3 regions of the Arthrobacter sp. UYP4 genome follow, and region 3 is predicted to be linked to each of the others. Evidence: riboswitches for the same ligand, from Rfam matches in the RefSeq annotation. Region 3 holds a riboswitch; each other region holds the start of a gene.
What was found. A riboswitch is a leader RNA that binds a small molecule or an ion and turns the genes downstream of it on or off. The one in region 3 is predicted to bind S-adenosylmethionine.
Positions count from the first base shown of each region.

Region 1: linked by a shared signal. The riboswitch ahead of AC0Z9V_RS08405 (ABC transporter substrate-binding protein) and the one ahead of AC0Z9V_RS11515 (ABC transporter substrate-binding protein) in region 3 are both predicted to bind S-adenosylmethionine.
Region 2: linked by a shared signal. The riboswitch ahead of AC0Z9V_RS09545 (bifunctional o-acetylhomoserine/o-acetylserine sulfhydrylase) and the one ahead of AC0Z9V_RS11515 (ABC transporter substrate-binding protein) in region 3 are both predicted to bind S-adenosylmethionine.

Region 1 covers NZ_JBXAVU010000001.1:1,789,543-1,795,775, forward strand. Annotated here, with positions in the region: gene AC0Z9V_RS08385 (sugar ABC transporter ATP-binding protein) at 1-540, shown strand, start outside; gene AC0Z9V_RS08390 (ABC transporter permease) at 537-1,568, shown strand; gene yjfF (galactofuranose ABC transporter, permease protein YjfF) at 1,568-2,581, shown strand; gene AC0Z9V_RS08400 (aminodeoxychorismate lyase) at 2,639-3,517, shown strand; SAM riboswitch class IV at 3,625-3,742, shown strand; gene AC0Z9V_RS08405 (ABC transporter substrate-binding protein) at 3,907-4,824, shown strand; gene AC0Z9V_RS08410 (amino acid ABC transporter permease) at 4,835-5,605, shown strand; gene AC0Z9V_RS08415 (amino acid ABC transporter ATP-binding protein) at 5,602-6,233, shown strand, end outside.
Region 2 covers NZ_JBXAVU010000002.1:148,280-154,512, reverse strand. Annotated here, with positions in the region: gene AC0Z9V_RS09560 (CPBP family intramembrane glutamic endopeptidase) at 1-99, shown strand, start outside; gene AC0Z9V_RS09555 (DUF1540 domain-containing protein) at 240-527, shown strand; gene AC0Z9V_RS09550 (VOC family protein) at 605-1,246, opposite strand; SAM riboswitch class IV at 1,390-1,506, shown strand; gene AC0Z9V_RS09545 (bifunctional o-acetylhomoserine/o-acetylserine sulfhydrylase) at 1,588-2,907, shown strand; gene metX (homoserine O-acetyltransferase MetX) at 2,914-4,056, shown strand; gene AC0Z9V_RS09535 (hypothetical protein) at 4,181-4,423, shown strand; gene AC0Z9V_RS09530 (SGNH/GDSL hydrolase family protein) at 4,469-5,302, opposite strand; gene AC0Z9V_RS09525 (alpha/beta hydrolase) at 5,437-6,117, shown strand; gene AC0Z9V_RS09520 (RNA-binding S4 domain-containing protein) at 6,156-6,233, opposite strand, start outside.
Region 3 covers NZ_JBXAVU010000002.1:616,213-622,445, reverse strand. Annotated here, with positions in the region: gene AC0Z9V_RS11520 (ABC transporter permease) at 1-815, opposite strand, end outside; gene AC0Z9V_RS11515 (ABC transporter substrate-binding protein) at 812-2,461, opposite strand; SAM riboswitch class I at 2,567-2,665, opposite strand; gene AC0Z9V_RS11510 (helix-turn-helix domain-containing protein) at 2,713-3,018, opposite strand; gene AC0Z9V_RS11505 (APC family permease) at 3,015-4,541, opposite strand; gene AC0Z9V_RS11500 (APC family permease) at 4,734-6,194, shown strand.

The DNA of each region.
Region 1 (6,233 bases), on a different contig from region 3:
ACGCTCCGGACTCCCCGCTCCGCGATCGACCGGGGGATCGCCTTCTCCTCGGAGAACCGGAAGGAGGAAGGACTGATCGGCGACCTGTCCGTCCGCGACAACCTGGTCCTGGCCATGCAGGCCAGCAAGGGATGGCTGAGGCGGATCCCCCGGGCGACGCAGGACCAGCTGGCCGAGAAGTTCATCAGGGCCCTGGACATCCGTCCGGCCAGCAAGGACGCCCTGATTCGAAATCTGAGCGGCGGCAACCAGCAGAAGGTGCTGCTCGCCCGCTGGCTCATCACGAACCCCAGGCTGCTGATCCTCGACGAACCCACCAGGGGCATCGACATCGGCGCGAAGACGCAGATCCAGAAGCTCATCAGCACCCTCGCCTCCGACGGCATGTCCATCATCTTCATCTCGGCCGAGCTCGAGGAAGTGCTCCGGCTGAGCGATCGGATCGCCGTGCTCAAGGACCGGGAGATGGTCGCCGACCTGGCCAACGACGGAGTCACCATGGAAGACGTCATGACGATCATCGCGGGGACGAACGCATGAACGCCCTCCTGAAGCACCGGCTGACCTGGCCCGTACTCGCACTGGTCCTCCTGCTCCTCCTCAACCAGCTCTTCCGCGCCGACTTCCTGGCCGTGCGCGTCCAGGACGGGCACCTGTTCGGGAGCCTCATCGACATCCTCCGGAACGGTGCACCGACGATCCTCATCGCCCTGGGCATGACGCTCGTCATCGCATCGCGCGGTATCGACCTGTCCGTGGGAGCCGTGGCCGCCATCTCCGGGGCGGTCTCCTGCACCTACATCTACAACTCCCCGGATCCCTCCTCCTTCCGCACGGCGGCGGTGGCGGTGGTCATCGCCGTGGCGGTGGGACTGGCCCTCGGTCTGTGGAACGGCTTCCTCGTCTCGGTGGTCGGCATCCAGCCCATCATCGCCACCCTCGTCCTCATGACGGCCGGGCGGGGACTGGCGCAACTCGTCACCGACGGCCAGATCATCTCCGTGTCCAACGACTCCTACCAGGCGATCGGCGCCGGATTCTTCCTCGGCCTCCCGATCTCCATCCTCATTGCGGCGGTCGCCTTCGGCGTGGCCGGGCTGCTGACGCGGCGTACCGCCCTCGGAACGCTCATCGAAGCGGTGGGCATCAATCCGGTCGCCAGCAGGCTGGCAGGGCTCAACGCACGCAACATCACCTGGACCGTCTACGTCTTCAGCGGTCTGTGCGCAGCCGTCGCCGGCCTGATGATCAGTTCCAATGTGACGGCCGCGGATGCCAACAACGCCGGTCTCTACATCGAGATGGACGCCATCCTCGCCGTCGTCATCGGAGGAACCTCCCTGGCGGGGGGCCGGTACAGCCTCGTGGGTACCCTCGTCGGCGCCCTGATCATCCAGACACTGACGACGACCGTCTACACGCTGGGGATCCCGCCCGAGGTCACCCTGGTGTTCAAGGCGCTGGTCGTCATCATCGTCTGCCTCCTCCAGTCCAGCAAGGCCCGGGCGCTGCTCGGCCGGCGCCGGCGTCCCGTGACAGAACAGTCCGAAGTGAAGGTGTCCATCTGATGTCGGTCCTCACCCGCACCCCGGCGCCGCTGAACCGCAGCCGGATCAGCCGCCTCCAGGGCAAGGCGCGCTACGCGCCGGCACTCGCCACGACCGGGTTGTTCCTGGCGATGTTCGCCGCCGGCGCCGTGATGTACCCCGGGTTCCTCTCCGGCCAGGTGTTCCTCAACCTCCTGATCGACAACACCTTCCTGATCGTCCTCGCCGTCGGGATGACGTTCGTGATCCTCACCGGCGGGATCGACCTCTCGGTCGGATCCGTCGTCGCGCTCTCCATGATGATCGCCGCAGCACTCCTGCAGGCCGGGTGGAACCCGATAGCCGTCATCGCCCTCGTGATCCTGACGGGTGCGACCTTCGGGCTTCTCATGGGGCTGGTCATCCAGGTCTTCGAGATCCAGCCCTTCATCGTCACCCTCGCCGGGCTGTTCCTGGCACGGGGCCTCTGCTACATGATCAGCGTCGACTCGATCACCGTGACCGACCCCTTCTTCACCGCGATGGCCCAGGCGAGGATCCCGCTGGCCGACAGGCTCTTCATCTCCCCCGGCGTCGTGATCGCACTGGTGGTCGTCGCCGTCGCCTTCTACGTCCTGCACCAGACCCGCTTCGGCCGGACGGTGTACGCGATCGGCGGCGGCGAATCCTCGGCGCTGCTCATGGGACTCGCCGTCCCCCGGACCAAGGTCCTCGTCTACGGGATCAGCGGGCTGTGCTCGGCGGTGGCCGGGATCCTCTTCTCGTTCTACAGCCTTTCCGGGTACAGCCTGGCGGGCACGGGCCTGGAACTGGACGCGATCGCCGCGGTGGTCGTGGGCGGCACGCTGCTCACCGGAGGATACGGCTACGTCCTCGGCTCCCTCGCCGGGGTGCTCATCCTCGGCATCGTCCAGACCTTCATCTCCTACGAGGGGACGCTGAGTTCCTGGTGGACGCGCATCGTGATCGGCGCGCTTCTCCTCGCCTTCATCCTGCTGCAGAAACTCTTCACGCGGAAGGCCAGACTCACCTGACGGCCCCGCCGCACCGGTCCGCCCCGCTCCCGCGACCCAGCCGATACGCTGGAGCGCATGACTGTTCTCGTGTTCCTCGACCCGGCCCACGACGACGGCAGGGTCGTCGACGCGTCCCAGCCGCAGCTCCTGGCCACCGATCTGGGCGCCACCCGCGGTGACGGCATCTTCGAATCGCTCCTCGCCGTCGGAGGATCCCCCCGCAAGGAGCAGGCGCACCTCGCGAGACTCGCGTCGTCGGCCGCGGCCCTCGACCTGTCGGTGCCCGACGCCGAGGCCTGGAGCCGTGCCATCCGCACCGGCCTGCGGGAGTTCTCGGCAGCGGAACCGGGTGAGGACCATGCCGTCGTGAAGCTCGTCGCCACCCGCGGCGTCGAGGGTGCCGGCCGGGCCACGGCCTGGGTCTCGGTGGCACCCGTTCCGGCGTCGACCCTGGCGCAGCGGGAGGCAGGCCTGAAGGTGCTGTTCCTCGAGCGCGGCTACGACAGCACGGTGGCGCAGCGTGCTCCCTGGCTGCTGATGGGGGCGAAGACGCTCTCCTACGCCGTCAACATGGCCGCCATCCGCCATGCGAAGGCGCACGGCGCCGACGACGTCATCTTCATCTCCTCGGACGGGAAGGTCCTCGAGGGCCCCACCTCCACCGTGCTCCTCGCGTACGACCGCGACGGTCGGAAGACGCTCCTCACGCCGCAGCTCGAGAGCGGCATCCTGGCGGGCACCTCCCAGAGCGCACTGTTCGCCGCAGCCCGGGAACAGGGGTGGGAGCTCGGCTACGGACCGCTGGAACCGCACCACCTCCTCGACGCCGACGCCGTGTGGCTGATCTCGAGCATCCGGCTCCTCGCGCCGGTCCTCTCGCTGGACGGCACGGAGCTCCGGACCTCCGCCGCCCTGACCGCAGAACTCACCGGACTGGTGGATCGTTTCGTGTAATCTCCACCACAAAAGGGCCCCTCCGGGGCCCTTTGCTACGTCAAACACCACTTTCCCGGCATCCGCGTTTTGACCCGACGCTTCGTGCTGCCCTACCGTTTTCCTGAAATCAAGAGTTCCAGCCATCGGCCCTGGCCGGCTGGACAGCAACCCTCTCCCGTAGTGGGGTGCTCCAGGTGAAGATTCGGCCGCCGGGCCAAGTCCCCCGGTTGGCAAGTACGGCGTCGTGCGGCCTGTCCCGAGGTAGACGGAGGACACCACCGCCACAGCGCGCACAGCCCAGAACAGCGAGCGTGTCACCCAGCAGCCAGCAGCCTCCCCCTGCCGCCATCCGGCATCCCCGAACACCCAGCGCCCGCACCCGGGCCGGCATCGAAATGAAGGACACCATGAACATCTCCCGCAAGGTCCTCGCTGCACTCACCGTGCCGCTCCTCGCCCTGACCGTCTCCTGCGGCAGTGACAGCGGAAGCACGCCCACCGAATCCGCCGACGCCCTGGCCGGCAGCGACCAGCAGTCGCTCGACCAGTACACCACCGAGGACACCACGCCGATCGACGAGATCGACACGTCCGGGCTCGGCCTCATCACCGACGGCACCCTGCGCGTCGGCACGCTCTCGGACGCCCCGCCGAACATCTTCCTCGAGGACGGTGTCTTCACCGGCTACGACAACGAACTGCTGCGCGCCATCGGCGAGAAGCTCGACCTCGAGGTCGAGTTCGCCTCCACCGACTTCTCCGCCCTCCTCGCGCAGGTCCAGAACAAGCAGTTCGACGTCGGGTCCTCCTCGATCTCGACGACGGCGGCCCGCCGCGAGAACGTCGGCTTCACCAACGGCTACGACTTCGGCTACATGGCCGTCGTCACGAAGAACGGCTCCTCGGTGAGCGGCTTCGACTCCCTCTCGGAGAGCACCCGCATCGGCGTGGTCCAGGGCACCGTCCAGGACGACTACGTCTCCAATACCCTCGGCCTCGAGCCCGTGCGCTTCCCGGACTACAACACGGTGTACGCCAACGTGAAGAACGGGCAGGTGGACGCCTGGGTCGCCCCGTCGCAGCAGGCCACCGGCCAGGTGAAGGAGGGCGACGACACCACGATCGCCGAGACCATCATCAACACGGAGAACTTCACGGCGTACGCGGTCAACAGCGACAACCAGCCCCTCATCGACGCCCTCAACTCGGGCCTCGACGCGGTGATCGCCGACGGCACCTGGTCCGAGCTCACCAAGGAGTGGTACCCGGACCGCGAGATGCCCACCGACTGGAAGCCCGGCAGCAAAGCCGTGGACGTAAAGTAGCCGGCCCTGCATGGATGCCCTCGAACAGCTCGGCAAGACGTTCTTCGACTGGGAGGCGATGGCCGCGGTCCTGCCGGACCTCCTGACCGTCGGACTGCCCAACACCCTCCTGCTCGCCCTGGCCTCGGGGATCATCGGGACGATCGTCGGCATGCTCCTCGCGATCATGGGGATCTCCCGCAACCGGGTGCTCCGGTGGATCGCACGCATCTACACGGACATCTTCCGCGGCCTCCCCGCCGTCGTGATCATCCTGCTCATCGGACTGGGCCTCGGTCCCATCCTCCGGCAGGTCACGGGCAGCACCAGCCCCTACCCGCTGGGCATCCTCGCCCTGTCGCTGATCGCCTCGGCCTACATCGGGGAGATCTTCCGCTCCGGCATCCAGAGCGTGGAGAAGGGTCAGCTGGAGGCCTCGCGTGCGCTGGGCTTCAGCTACGGCGCATCCATGCAGCTCGTGGTGGTGCCCCAGGGCGTGCGGCGCGTGCTGCCCGCCCTGGTCAACCAGTTCATCTCGCTCATCAAGGAGTCGTCGCTCATCTACTTCATCGGCCTCGTCGCCAGTGAACGCGAGCTCTTCCGGGTGGGCAACGACGCCGCGAGCAACACCGGCAACCTCTCGCCCCTGATCGCGGCCGGCGTGCTCTACCTCTGCCTGACCATCCCGCTGACGCACCTGGTCAACTTCATCGACACCAGGCTCCGCGTGGGCAGGAAGCAGAAACCGGAACCGGACGAACTGGCCGCGGTGATTCCGACGAGCGGAGGAGCGAAGGCATGAAGACCATCGAATCGGGAACACTGACGGGCAAGGGCCTGCACCTGTCCTTCGGCTCCAACCACGTGCTGCGCGGGATCGACCTGCACGTGGAACGGGGGACGACGGCGTCGGTCATCGGGCCGTCCGGCTCCGGGAAGTCCACCCTGCTGCGTGTCCTCAACCGGCTGATCGAACCCGACCAGGGCGATATCCTGCTCGACGGCCGCTCCGTCCTCAAGGACAACCCGGACGAGCTGCGCCGCCGCATCGGCATGGTGTTCCAGCAGTTCAACCTCTTCCCGCACAAGACCGTGCTGGACAACGTGTCCCTGGCGCTGCGCAAGCTCCGGAAGATGTCCGCCGGCGAGGCACGGGAGAAGGCCCTCGCCCAGCTCGACCTGGTGGGCCTCAAGCACAAGGCCGACGTCCGGCCGGGCAACCTCTCCGGCGGGCAGCAGCAGCGCGTGGCGATCGCGCGGGCGCTGGCCATGGACCCCGAGGTGATGTTCTTCGACGAGGCCACGTCCGCGCTGGACCCGGAGCTCGTGAAGGGCGTCCTCGCCCTCATGGCGGACCTCGCCTCGGCGGGCATGACCATGGTCGTCGTCACGCACGAGATGGGCTTCTCACGCAACGTCTCGGACACCGT
Region 2 (6,233 bases), 470 kb from region 3:
CGTCGGGTGATGCCGCTCGTCCTGGCACACGCGCTCATCGACATCACGGGTTTCGTCGGATTCACCCTGCTCGGTCCCGCCATCGGGATCGGCGGGTGACCGCCTGAGCGAAGCCTTACCTTCGGTCATTGCGCACGCCGATCATGACTAAATTATCCGGTGGACGCGGTGTTACCGTGAGTCCGTTCAGCGAAGCGGCGGCCCCGATCGGGGCCTCACCGGACCAGCCAGGAGGAATCATGAGCGTCGTCACCAGTGTCTCTGAATGCAGCGTCCACAACTGCTCCTTCAACCACGACGGCTGCACCGCCGTCGCCATCACCGTGTCGGGCAGCGAGGAACACGCGTCCTGCGCCACGTTCATCGACACGTCCATCAGCGGCGGGCTGCCCAAGATGCTCGCGCACGTCGGAGCGTGCCAGCGATCCGAGTGCAGCTACAACCACGACCTGCTGTGCAGCGCCCCGGCCGTCAAGGTGGGCCCCGGCGCCGAGGCCGCGGACTGCCTGACCTACACCCACGCCTGATCACTCCTCACCACAGCAGCGACACAGCAGAAGGGACCGGACATCATGTCCGGTCCCTTCTGCGTCCGCGGCGGAGGTCAGATCTCGATGCGGCCGTCGGCGGTCTCGAAGGTCACGGACATGATGCCCGGGGTGCCGTTGGGTGCGATCCACTGGACCTGGACGCCGTCGAGGGTCTCCTCGACCTCCGTGCCGAGCCATTCCGTGACGCGCTCGGACGAGCCGGCGATCGTGAGGCAGTCCAGCTTGACCGTCGCAGGACGGGCCTTCGACGGGTGCAGGGACTCGGTGCCCTCGTCCCAGCGGAGCAGATAGGGCACCTGCGGATCCGCGATGAGGCCCTTGATGCCGATCTGCTGCCAGGTCAGCTCCTGGCCGTCCGGGAACTTGCGGTTGCCGGGAACCGCACCGCGGCCGAGCCGCTCCTCGAAGGGTCCCAGGTCGTCGACGGCGACGCACCAGCCCATCCAGCCTCCACCGGCCTCGGAACGCGCCCGCACGGCCTGGCCGAACGGCGCCTTGTCCGACGCGGGGTGGTTGAGGACCTCGACGACCTCCAGGTACTGGCCGTTGACCAGCGGGAAGATCATGTTGCGGGTGCCGAAGCGGGGGTGCACACCGCCCTTCACCGGTTCCATGCCGAGCCTGGCCGAGATCCGGTCGGCGGTCGCAGCAAGTCCATCGGGTTCGCAGGCATAAGAGACGTGGTCCAGGCGCATGCCGATATTTTGGCACTAAGTGATCTGCGTCTCGACTAAGGCTTGCCTTACCCGTTCGACCGACCGCAGAAGGGGGTGAGCCGCTCCTTCACGGAGGGTCACACGGGTTGCCGGATGCGCCCCGATGGGCTTTCATGAATGCAGGTCATGAGTGCCAGCACGAAGCCCCGGCTTGCTGGCCGGCAACCCTCCAACCGCGGTGGGGTGCCCCGGGTGAAGACCAGGTTCGGCGCCACACCGGCGTCGTGCAAGCGCGGGCTCCTGCGGGCCCGGTCTCCTGGAACGGTGTCCACCGACGGGAGCATCGGAACCCGGCGGAGCCCCTTCCTACAGGGAGCACCATGTCCGACGATTGGTCCTTCGAGACACGCCAGATCCACGCCGGCCAGGTGCCGGACACCGCCACGGGAGCGCGTGCGCTGCCCATCTACCAGACGTCGTCATTCGTCTTCCCGAGTGCCGAGAGCGCCGCGAACCGGTTCTCGCTGACGGAACTCGCGCCCATCTACACGCGCATCGGCAATCCCACGCAGGAAGCGGTGGAGACGCGGATCGCGAGCCTCGAGGGCGGCGTCGGCGCGCTGCTCCTGGCCTCCGGCCAGGCGGCGGAGACCTTCGCGGTGCTGAACATCGCCGAGGCGGGTGACCACATCGTGGCGAGCCCGAGCCTCTACGGCGGCACGTACAACCTCTTCAAGCACACGCTGAAGAGGTTCGGCATCGAGACCACCTTCGTCGAGGACCCCGACGACCTCGAGCAGTGGCGCGACGCCGTCCGGCCGAACACCAAGCTCTTCTTCGGGGAAGTCGTGTCCAACCCCCGGCAGGACGTCCTCGACATCGAGGGCATCAGCGCGGTCGCGCACGAGAGCGGGATCCCCCTGATCGTGGACAACACGCTGTCCACGCCGTACCTGATCCGGCCCATCGAGTGGGGTGCGGACATCGTGGTGCACTCCGCGACGAAGTACCTCGGGGGCCATGGCAATGCCATCGCCGGGGTCATCGTCGATTCGGGGAACTTCGACTTCGCCCAGTACCCCGAGCGCTTTCCGGGCTTCAACACCCCGGACGAGAGCTACCACGGACTCGTCTACGCACGGGACCTCGGTGTCGGCAGCGCCCTCGGCGCCAACCTCGCCTACATCCTCAAGGCCCGCGTCCAGTTGCTGCGCGACCTCGGCTCGTCCGTGTCGCCGTTCAACGCCTTCCTCATCGCGCAGGGTCTGGAGACCCTCAGCCTGCGCGTGGAGCGCCACGTGCAGAACGCCCAGGCCGTCGCCGAGTGGCTCGAGGGGCACGACGACGTCGAGCGCGTCTCCTATGCGGGCCTCGCCTCGAGTCCCTGGTACGAGCGCGGCAGGAAGTACGGGCGGAACAACGGCACGGGCGCGATCGTCAGCTTCGACATCGTCGGGGGACTCGAGGCCGGCAAGCGCTTCGTCGACGGGCTGGAACTCCACTCGCACGTCGCGAACGTGGGCGATGTGCGCTCGCTCGTGATCCACCCGGCGTCCACGACCCACAGCCAGCTGGGGGCTGAGGCGCAGCTGACCGCCGGAGTGCGCCCGGGCCTCGTGCGCCTCTCCGTGGGCCTCGAGAACATCACCGACATCCTCGCCGACCTCGACGCGGGCTTCCGCGCCGCCAAAGGAGCCTAGCCCTTCGTGACGACCTACCCTCCTGCTCCGCTGCACCCCGGGATCGACGGCGCACGCCCTCCGGGGGACGGGCTCCTGCGCATCGCGCCGATCGGTCCGCTGGCCCTGGAGACGGGCGGCACGCTGCCGGACGTGCAGCTCGCCTTCGAGACCTGGGGCCGGCTGAACCGGGACGGGTCGAACGCCGTGCTCGTGCAGCATGCCCTGACCGGCAGCTCGCACGTGGCACGCGGCGACTCGGAGGAGGAGGGCTGGTGGGATTCGCTCGTGGGTCCCGGCCGCACGGTGGACACCGACCGGTACTTCGTGGTGTCGATCAACATGCTGGGAGGCTGCTACGGCTCGACGGGGCCGGCCAGCCTCGCGCCCGACGGGACGCCGTGGGGCTCGCGCTTCCCCCTGATCACCATCCGGGACTCCGTCCGGGCCGAGGCCCTGCTGGCCGACCGGCTCGGCATCGATCGGTGGCACTCGGTCCTCGGCGGCTCGATGGGCGGGGCGCGCGCCCTGGAATGGGCACTCATGTATCCGCAGCGCGTTCAGCGGTGCGCCGTCATCGCCTGCACCGCCGCCAGTTCGGCCGAACAGATAGCGTTCGCCCAGGCCCAGGTGCAGGCGATCCGGCTCGATCCCGCCTACCGCCGCGGCGACTACTACGACGGTGCCCGTCCGGAGGCGGGCCTCGGCATCGCCCGGCGGATCGCGCACATCACCTACCGCTCGGAACACGAGCTGGAGGCGCGCTTCGGTCGCGCGGAGCAGGACACCGAACAGCCGTTCGGCGCCGTCCTGCCCGCCGACCGCGGTCGCTACCAGGTGGAGAGCTACCTCGACCACCAGGCGGACAAGCTCGTGGGCCGGTTCGACGCCAACAGCTACGTGATCCTGACCGAGGCACTGATGAGCCATGACGCGGCGCGCGACCGCGGCACGCTCGACGACGCCCTGGGCACCGCGACGGCGGAGTTCTTCGTCGCGGCCGTGGACTCGGACCGGCTGTACTACCCTGTGCAGTCGAGGCGCCTGGCCGCCGGGCTGCCGGGCGAGGTGCCCGTCCACATGATCTCCTCACCGGTGGGCCACGACGCCTTCCTGACGCAGATCCACCAGCTCGACGCGGACCTCCGGGCCGCCTTCTACACCCGGTAGCAGATACCGGTTGGGTTTCCACGGACCGGCACCTAGTCTTGGAGGTAAGCCTGCTTAGGAACTCGCGGCAGGCAGGTCCCGGGTCGACGTCCCGGGACCACCGACGTCGAAAGAGGAGCTGTTCATGGAACTGAGCACCATTGGCTGGAACCAGGAAGCACGCGACAAGATCCTGCTGGACTCCGACCGCGCGCTGCAGGGGGCGGTCCGCGAGGCCGTGGAGACGATGGACGGCAAGTCCCGCGACGAGGTCTACGAATTCCTCTTCCAGAAGCTGCAGCCGCAATTCGTCGACTTCAAGCCGGGGCCGGACCTCAGCGCGTGCGCCGACGCCGTGGCCAACGGTGAGGTCTCCCTCGACAGCTAGGAACGACGGGCTGCGCCGCCGGGAGGACTGACCGCCCGGCGGCGGTCAGTCCGCAGCACCCGGCGGCATGCCCGGCCCGAAGATCGGTGCGACGTCCGGCCGCTTCGCGAGGACGCCGTCGCCCGACGACCGGTGCCGGAGCCTGCGCAGGACCCACGGCACGAAGTACTCCCGGGCCCACACGAAGTCCTCCGCCCGCGCCTCCCGCCACGTGCGGGCCGGGAGCTCCTTCGGATGCAGCGGCTCGAGCGTGTGCCGTACGGCGAGGGTGTCCAGGACCATCGCGGCGATGGTGTGGTGGCCGAGCGGCGAGAAGTGCAGGCGGTCGGAGGACCACATCTGGGTGTTGAGCAGTTGCCGCAGCGCCCACATGTCCGCGATCACCGCTTCGTGGCGGGCGGCGACGGTCCGCAGGTTCTCGTTGTAGATGGCCGTCTTCGACCGGATGCTGCCGAGGACGGTCTCCCGGACGTCAGGTCCGGTGAACAGGACGACGGTCGCGCCGGACGCCGAGAGCGTGGCGACGACGGCGTCGAGCCGCTCGGCAAGCTCATCCGGATCGCCGCCGGGCCGCAGCAGGTCGTTGCCGCCGGCCGAGATGGTGACCAGATCCGGCCGCAGCGCCAGGGCGGGCTCCACCTGCTGGTCCACGATCTGCTGCAGCAGGCGGCCGCGCACCGCCAGGTTGGCATAGGCGAAATCGGTCTGTCCCCGGGCCAGTTCCTCGGCCACGCGGTCGGCCCAGCCACGATTGCCCCCGACACTGTCGGGATTGGGGTCGCCGATCCCCTCGGTGAAGGAGTCCCCGAGGGCCACGTAGCGGTGCCAGGGATGGGGCTCGGGGTTCAGGCTCGCATCGATCCCGGCCCCGTTGGGAATGGAATCGGTCCCGGGGGAGTCGGGGACTGCAGCAGGTGTAGGGCTCACCACGACATTCTCCAACTGTCGGGGAGCCGGCGCCAACGCCGATCGTCCGGCCGGTGGCCCGGGCGGACCGTGCCAAAATAGGAGCCATGACTGAACCAGCCCCCGGCACGACTGCGCCCTCCACGAGCTCCTGGGATCCGGTGGTCCTCTGGTCGAAGCCCGAGTCCGAGCGGGAAGGCACGCCGCTGCTCGTCCTGTTCCACGGCTACATGGCCAACGAGGAGGACCTGATGGGGCTGACGGACCACCTTCCGGCCGATTTCACCGTGGCGTCCGTCCGAGCCCCGCAGGCTGAAGGGCCGGGCTTCTCGTGGTTCCCGCTGTCTCGCGGGGCCGACTACTCGGTCGACCGCGTGGTGGAGAGCGTCACCGCCGTGGCCCGGTGGCTCGACACCGTCCGGGCTTCCCACTCCAGCGTCAGCCTCCTGGGCTTCTCCCAGGGCATGGCCGTCGCAACGTCGCTCCTGCGCCACCGGCCCGGCGACTTCGCCTGCGTCGTCGGACTCTCGGGGTTCATCGTGCCGTCCGAGGGCCACGCGTTCTTCCGCGACGACGACGCGGCCGCCGCGCCCGTGCAGTTCTTCTGGGGCCGGGACCAGGAGGACCAGGTCATCACGCCGGAGATGGTCGACCTCACGCACGCCTGGCTGACCACGCACACGAAACTGACGAAGATCCTCTACTCGAACATGTTCCACAGCATCAACCTGCAGGAGCTCGCCCACGTCCGCGAGTTCCTGAGCATGACGGTCCTCGGGCGCCGCTGAGCCTGTGCGGTGCTCCGTCAGCGGGCCGGCCGGCGGTACTAGGACTTGGTCAGGCGGACCGTCTCGCCGTTGACGCTCACGGTGTCACCGGGATGGAGCTGGCGGCCCCGGCGCTC
Region 3 (6,233 bases):
GCGACGACGGCCGAGCTGACGAGCGAGCCGACGGCCCAGGCGGAGAGCGTGAGGCCGGGGAGGATCGCGTGGCGCAGGGCGTGGGTGATCCGGACGGCGGTGTCGCTGAGGCCGCGGGCACGGGCGCTCAGGACGAAGGGCTGGGCGAGGGCGTCCTCGAAGGAGGACCGCGTGACCTGGGCGATGAACCCGGCGAGCGGGACCGCCAGCGAGAGCGCCGGCAGGACGAGCGACCGGAAGCCGTCGTTGCCCGCGACCGGGAACCAGCCGAGGGTCACCGCGAAGACCACGGCCAGCATGATGCCCACCCAGAACTGAGGGAGGGAGGCGAAGAACACCTCGACAGCACGCCCGGCGCCGTCGAGCACACGCCCGCGGCCCACCGTCAGGAGGGTGAACGCCAGGGCGATCACCCAGGCGAACACGAGGGCGAGCCCGGCCAGCTGCAGGGTGGGCAGGATCTGTGGGCCGATGATCTCCAGGACGGGGACCTTGAAGATGTAGGACACCCCGAAATCGCCGGTGAGGAGGTTGCCGAGGTAGGAGAGGTACTGGACGAGGACGGGCTGGTCGAGCCCGTACTCTGCCCGCACGGCGGCGACCGTTTCTGGTGACGGCGAGGATCCCGCCCCGCCGAGGATCGCGGTGATCGGGTCACCGGGCGTGAGGCGGAGGACGAAGAACGTGAGGGTCACGGCCGCCCAGAGGACGAAGAGGCTGCCGGCCGCACGCTTCGCGATGACCTTGCCGGCGGTACCGGCCGTCGCCGTCGTGCGGGGTGCTGCGCTGAGGGAATCGAGGGAAGAGGTGCTCATTCTGAATCCACCGCCGTGACGTCGTAGAGGTAGGGGAGGGACAGGCTCGGTTCGAGGGTGAGATTGCCGTAGCGGTCGCTCCGCAGCGCCACCTGGCTGGCCTGGTTGTAGAGCGGCAGCTGGAGGGCGTTGTCGCTCACGATCTGCTGCGCCTCGTAGTAGAGGCGCTCACGCTCGGCGGGATCGTCCGTGGCCAGGGCGTCGTTGAGGATGCCGTCGAGCTCGGGGTTGCGGAAGCCCGAACCGTTCGGCACGAAGCCCGCCGATTCGGTGTACTCCGAGGAGAAGACGATCCGCAGCACGTCCGCGGTGTTGGTGTTCCAGTAGTCGGCGCGGAGGTCGTACGCGAAGTTGTTGCCGAGCTCGCTGACGGTCGCGCCGTCGCCGTTCTCGATCAGCACCTCGAAGCCGGCCTTCTTCGCCGTCGCCTGGATCTGCGTGACGAGCGCCTGGTGCGCGGTGGGCCACGCGCCGGGCGTGTAGGGGAAGTGCACGGTCAGGCGCTCGCCGTCCTTCACGCGGTAGCCCTCGTCGTCGCGCTCGGTCCAGCCCGCCTCATCGAGCAGGCGGGCCGCCTCGTCGGGGTCCGGGTCGTAGACGTGCTCGAAGTCGGGGGAGTAGAAGCCCGTGGTGGAGCTCAGCGGGCCGCCGGCCCGGGTCACGGTGCCGAAGTACACGCTGTTGATGCCCGCATCGACGTAGGCGCTGTGCAGGAAGGCCTTGCGGATGTCCACGTCGTCGAACGGTGCCCGGGTGGTGTTGAGGATCAGGTTGGTCGGGTTGCCGGGCCGGTCCTGCAGGATCAGTTCGACGTTCGGGTCCGCCTCGGCCTCGCCGAAGTGCACCGACGGCATGAGGTCGAGGGCGTCCACCTGGCCCGCCCGCAGGAGGCCGTAGCGGGTGGAGTCCTCGGGGACGATGCGCCACTCGATCTTCTCGATGTGCGCCGGCCCCTCGTGCTGCGCATACGGCGGAGCGGAGTTGTAGTCCTCGTTGCGCACCAGGCTGACCTTGGACTGCGGCACGTAGTCGACGATCTTGTATGGCCCGGTACCCACGGGTGCGTTGCAGTTCTCGGCCTGCGGCCGTTTGAGCGCCTCGGGCGATTCGATGCCGAGGAACGGCTGGGCGAGCACCTCGAGGAACGCGGCGTAGGGGCGGTTGAGGGTGACGACGGCGGTGGTCTCGTCCACGACCTCGGTGCCCACGTAGGGCTTGAGGTAGCCGCCGGCCGTGCCGGACTGCGTGTCGGGGTCGATCATGTGGTCGAGGTTGGCCTTGACCGCCTCCGCGGTGAGCTTGGTCCCGTCGGTGAACCAGACGTCGTCGCGCACCGTGAAGGTGTAGGTGAGGCCGTCGTCGGACACGGACCAGTCCGTGGCGAGCCACGGGTGGATGGCCCCTTCGCTGTCCTGGGACACGAGGGAGTCGAGGTAGTTCGCCGCGATGGACGCCTGCGGCATGTCCCCGTTGACGTGGGGGTCGAGGCAGGAGATGTCCTTGCCGGTGGCGAAGACGAAGGTGTCGTCCTCGCTCGCGGCTGCTGATCCTCCGCAGCCGCTCGTGGTGAGCACCAGGCCCGCCGCGACGGCGAGCAGGGCGAGGGTGCGGGGTGGACGGGGAGTGCTGGGGCTTGCTGTTCTCACGCGTGGCTCCTGAATCATCGCCCGATGGAGGGTGATACAGGTCAGCCAGCAGTCGCCCCGGGCGTGCCGGAGCACGGAAGGGCAGACCAACGAAAGCGTGTAGCTTCTCCATCGGTCCTGGCAGTAGCACCGTTCCCCGTTGCTACACGGGGAGGGTTGCTGCGGCGTCGTCGATCCAGGTCTCTCGGCCGCTCGGGATGGTTATGGCTACAGCTAAGCGCACCGGAGGGCGGGGGCGCCAGTGGTGCCCGTCATATTCGGTCACGCGGTGCTCCGGGACGGCTTCCCCCGACGCCCGACAGCTGCACCAGGAGTTCCACCTTGCGGCCGAGCGCGAAGCCGCTGAGGTCCGGCAGCCGCACCAGGTACTCGTCCTCGACCAGCAGGTTCAGGAGCCGGTAGGTGGTCGCCTTCGGCAGCCCGAGGTTGCGGCTCACCTCCAGCCCGGTGACCCCGGGTCCGCACCGCGCAACCTCCTCGAGCACAGCGAGGGCGCTCCGCACCGCTTTGGGCTGGCGGGCCCGCAGGCCGACGTCGTCGGGCCGGTCCGTGGTCATGGGGCATCGCCCGCGGCAGTGTTCCGACCACCTCCGAGCACGGCGTCCTGCGTGGGCACGTCGTAGAGCCCGAGGACGGGGTCGGCCGACCGGTGACGGCGGTGCCACAGGAACCAGAGCAGCGCGGTGGCCAGCAGGATGCAGAAGATCCAGCCGCTCGCACTCCGGCCCGCACCCGCGAGGGTGATCCGATAGGCGACGAGGGCACCCGCGAGTGCCACCGAAGTGATCCCGGCCGCGAGCGCCGGCCGGAGGGTCAGCTCGCCGATGCGCCGCAGGAAGACCGGCACTGCACAGCACGCCAGCAGATAGGCGGTGACGTAGGCGGTGGCTGCGGTGCCGAGGAGCTTGTTCATCGCCTCGCCCGTTCCGAGGCCGAGCAGGATCAGCGTCGCCGGAACGACCGTAACCACGGGCATGGCAGCCAGGACGGCATGGACGGGCGTCCGGAACCGGAGGTGGGCGTGCCCGAGCCAGGCGGGTAGGACATCCTCCCGGCCCATGGTCAGCAGCACCCGGGCCAGTGCGGTGGCGCACGCGAGCGTGCACGCGAAGAAGGACAGCGCGGCGCCGGCGTCGAGCAGGGGGACCAGCCACGGGAGGCCCGCAGCCCGCATCGCGGGACCGAAGACCTGCGACCCGTCGTCGTCCAGCGGGGGCACGGATTGCAGCAGGACCCGTTGGGCCAGGGCTGCCACGACGTACAGCACACCCCCGCCGGCGGCACTCCAGAGCAGCACTCGGGGAATGTTCCGCAGCGGCCTGCGCGTCTCGGCGCCCAGGACGGTGGCGCTCTCGAAGCCCACGAAGGCCATCAGGGCCAGGACGGCGCCCGTCGCCAGGCCGCTGAAGCCCGGGTCCGGCACGGCGGCCCGGACGTCGACGTCGGGCAGGGCCTCGCGTGGGACCGCGAGGAACACGAGGACGATCGGCACCACGAGGACCAGGAGCGCCGCTCCTTCGGCCATGAGCATGGCGAGGGAGGACAGGCGGAGACCCCGGATGAGCAGCCACGTGCAGGTCCCGCCGACCGTGAGGATGACGCCCGCCATCACCGGATCGGCGAATTGCGGCCGGCCGAACGACGCGATGAGGTCCGAGGCGTGCAGCGCGAAGCCGATCAGCGCGAACATCGCGACGCAGGCGTAACCGATGATCAGCGAGCAGCCCGTCGCGAGGGCGACCAGGGGTCGCCACGTGCCCGTGCTGCCCAGGGCCTGGGCCACGTAGCTGTACAGCGAGCCGGCAGCTCCCATGCGCCGCGCGTACTGGCCGAGCGTGTAGCCGATCAGCAGGACCAGGACCGTCGCGCAGAGGATCGACGTAACCGCGTGGCGGCCTGCGGCGGCGGTGACCATCGCGGGCATGGTCACGGCCGCGGCAACCGGTGCCATCGCGGAGACCGACTGCGCGAGGGCATCCACGGGGCCGAGGCTCCGCCGGGCCAGGCCGTGGAGCGGAGAGATGTCCGCCAGTCCCGTCACGCGAGGAGGGCTGGCGACGGCGTCCTGCAGTGGCTTCATGATCTGCCTTTCCCCCGCGAACAGTAGGTGCGCCGTGTTGCCCTGATGTTTCACGACGCCTGTATGACGCAGCAGGCGCGACGACGTCGCAGGTGGGGCTCCGGGCACGCCGTGCGGGAGTCTCATTTGGAACGACGGCAGCTTTTACCGGGCGATGATCGGGCGGAAACGGTCCGTTGGAAGCATCGCTGCATGGCTATCTCCCCCACAGGCACGGCGTCCGCATCCGCCGTCGGCCCCCAGCGCCTCACCGGCACCCTGGGCGCCGGATCCATCGTGTTCATGGTCGTCGCGGCGGCATCGCCGCTGACCGTCATCGGCGGCGCCGCGCCGCTCGGAATCCTGCTGGGCAACGGGCCGGGGTATCCCAGCATGTACGCCGTCGCAGGGCTCATCCTCCTCCTGTTCTCCGTGGGCCTGAGCGCGATGAGCCGGGTGGTACCGAGGCCCGGGGCGTTCTTCACCTACGTGGGCTACGGGCTCGGCAGGAAGCAGGGTCTGGGAGCTGCGTTCCTCGCCCTCCTCACCTACACGACCATCCAGGTCGCGGTGTACGGCTACCTCGGCTTCAGCCTGAACCTCGCACTGACCAACCTCGGACTGCCGGAGCTGCCGTGGTGGCTCTACGCGCTCGCCATGATCGCGTTCGTCGGCGTCCTCGGCTACCGGCACATCGAACTGAGCTCGAAGGTGCTCGGTGTCCTGCTGGTCGCCGAGATCGGCATCGTCCTGGTGCTCGCAGCGGTCGTCATGGCCACCGGCGGCGCGGAGGGCCTCTCCGCGGCTCCCTTCACGCCGGTCAACATCTTCTCGGGCGCTCCGGGCGTGGGCCTCATGATGGCGATCGCCGGATTCATCGGCTTCGAGGCCACCGCGATCTTCCGCGACGAGGCCAAGGACCCCGAGAAGACCATCCCGCGCGCCACCTATGCCGCCGTCCTCCTCATCGGCCTGTTCTACACGTTCGGTGGCTGGGCCCTGGTCATGGCCTGGGGTCCGTCCCAGGTGGTGCAGGCCGCAGCGGAGGATCCGGGAGCGATGATCGTGGTCACCGCCGCCAACTACCTCGGCAGCGCGGGCGCCATCGCCATCAACGTGCTACTCCTGACGAGCCTGTTCGCCTGCGTGCTGTCCTTCCACAACGTCATCACCCGCTACCAGCACTCGATGGCCGCCGCCGGCACCATGCCCCAGCTCCTGGCCGACGTGCACCCCCGCCACCTCTCGCCCCACAAGTCGTCGCTCGCGCAGACGATCACCGCCACCGTCCTCATCGTGGCGTTCGCCCTGCTGCGCATGGATCCCGTGCTGCAGGTCTTCACCTGGCTCTCGGGCATCGCCACCCTCGCGATCGTGGTGCTCATGGCCCAGACATGCCTGGCGGTCGTGGCCTACTTCGGCCGCCACTCCGAGCTCACCGGGGGTCCCTGGCGGACACGGATCGCGCCGGTCCTGGCCCTGGTCGGCCTCCTCGCCGCAGGCGCCGTGATCGTCGCGTACTTCCCGATGCTCGTGGGCGGCGGTTGGGGCCTGAGCCTGGCCCTGATGGCCACCATCCCGCTCACCATGGCGGCCGGCCTGCTGCGCGGCCGCTACCTCGAACGCCAGGACGGCGCCGCCTACGCACGCATCACGGACGCCATCGCCGGCTAGGACCGGACGACGGCGCGACCCGCCACGGCCACGGCGCAG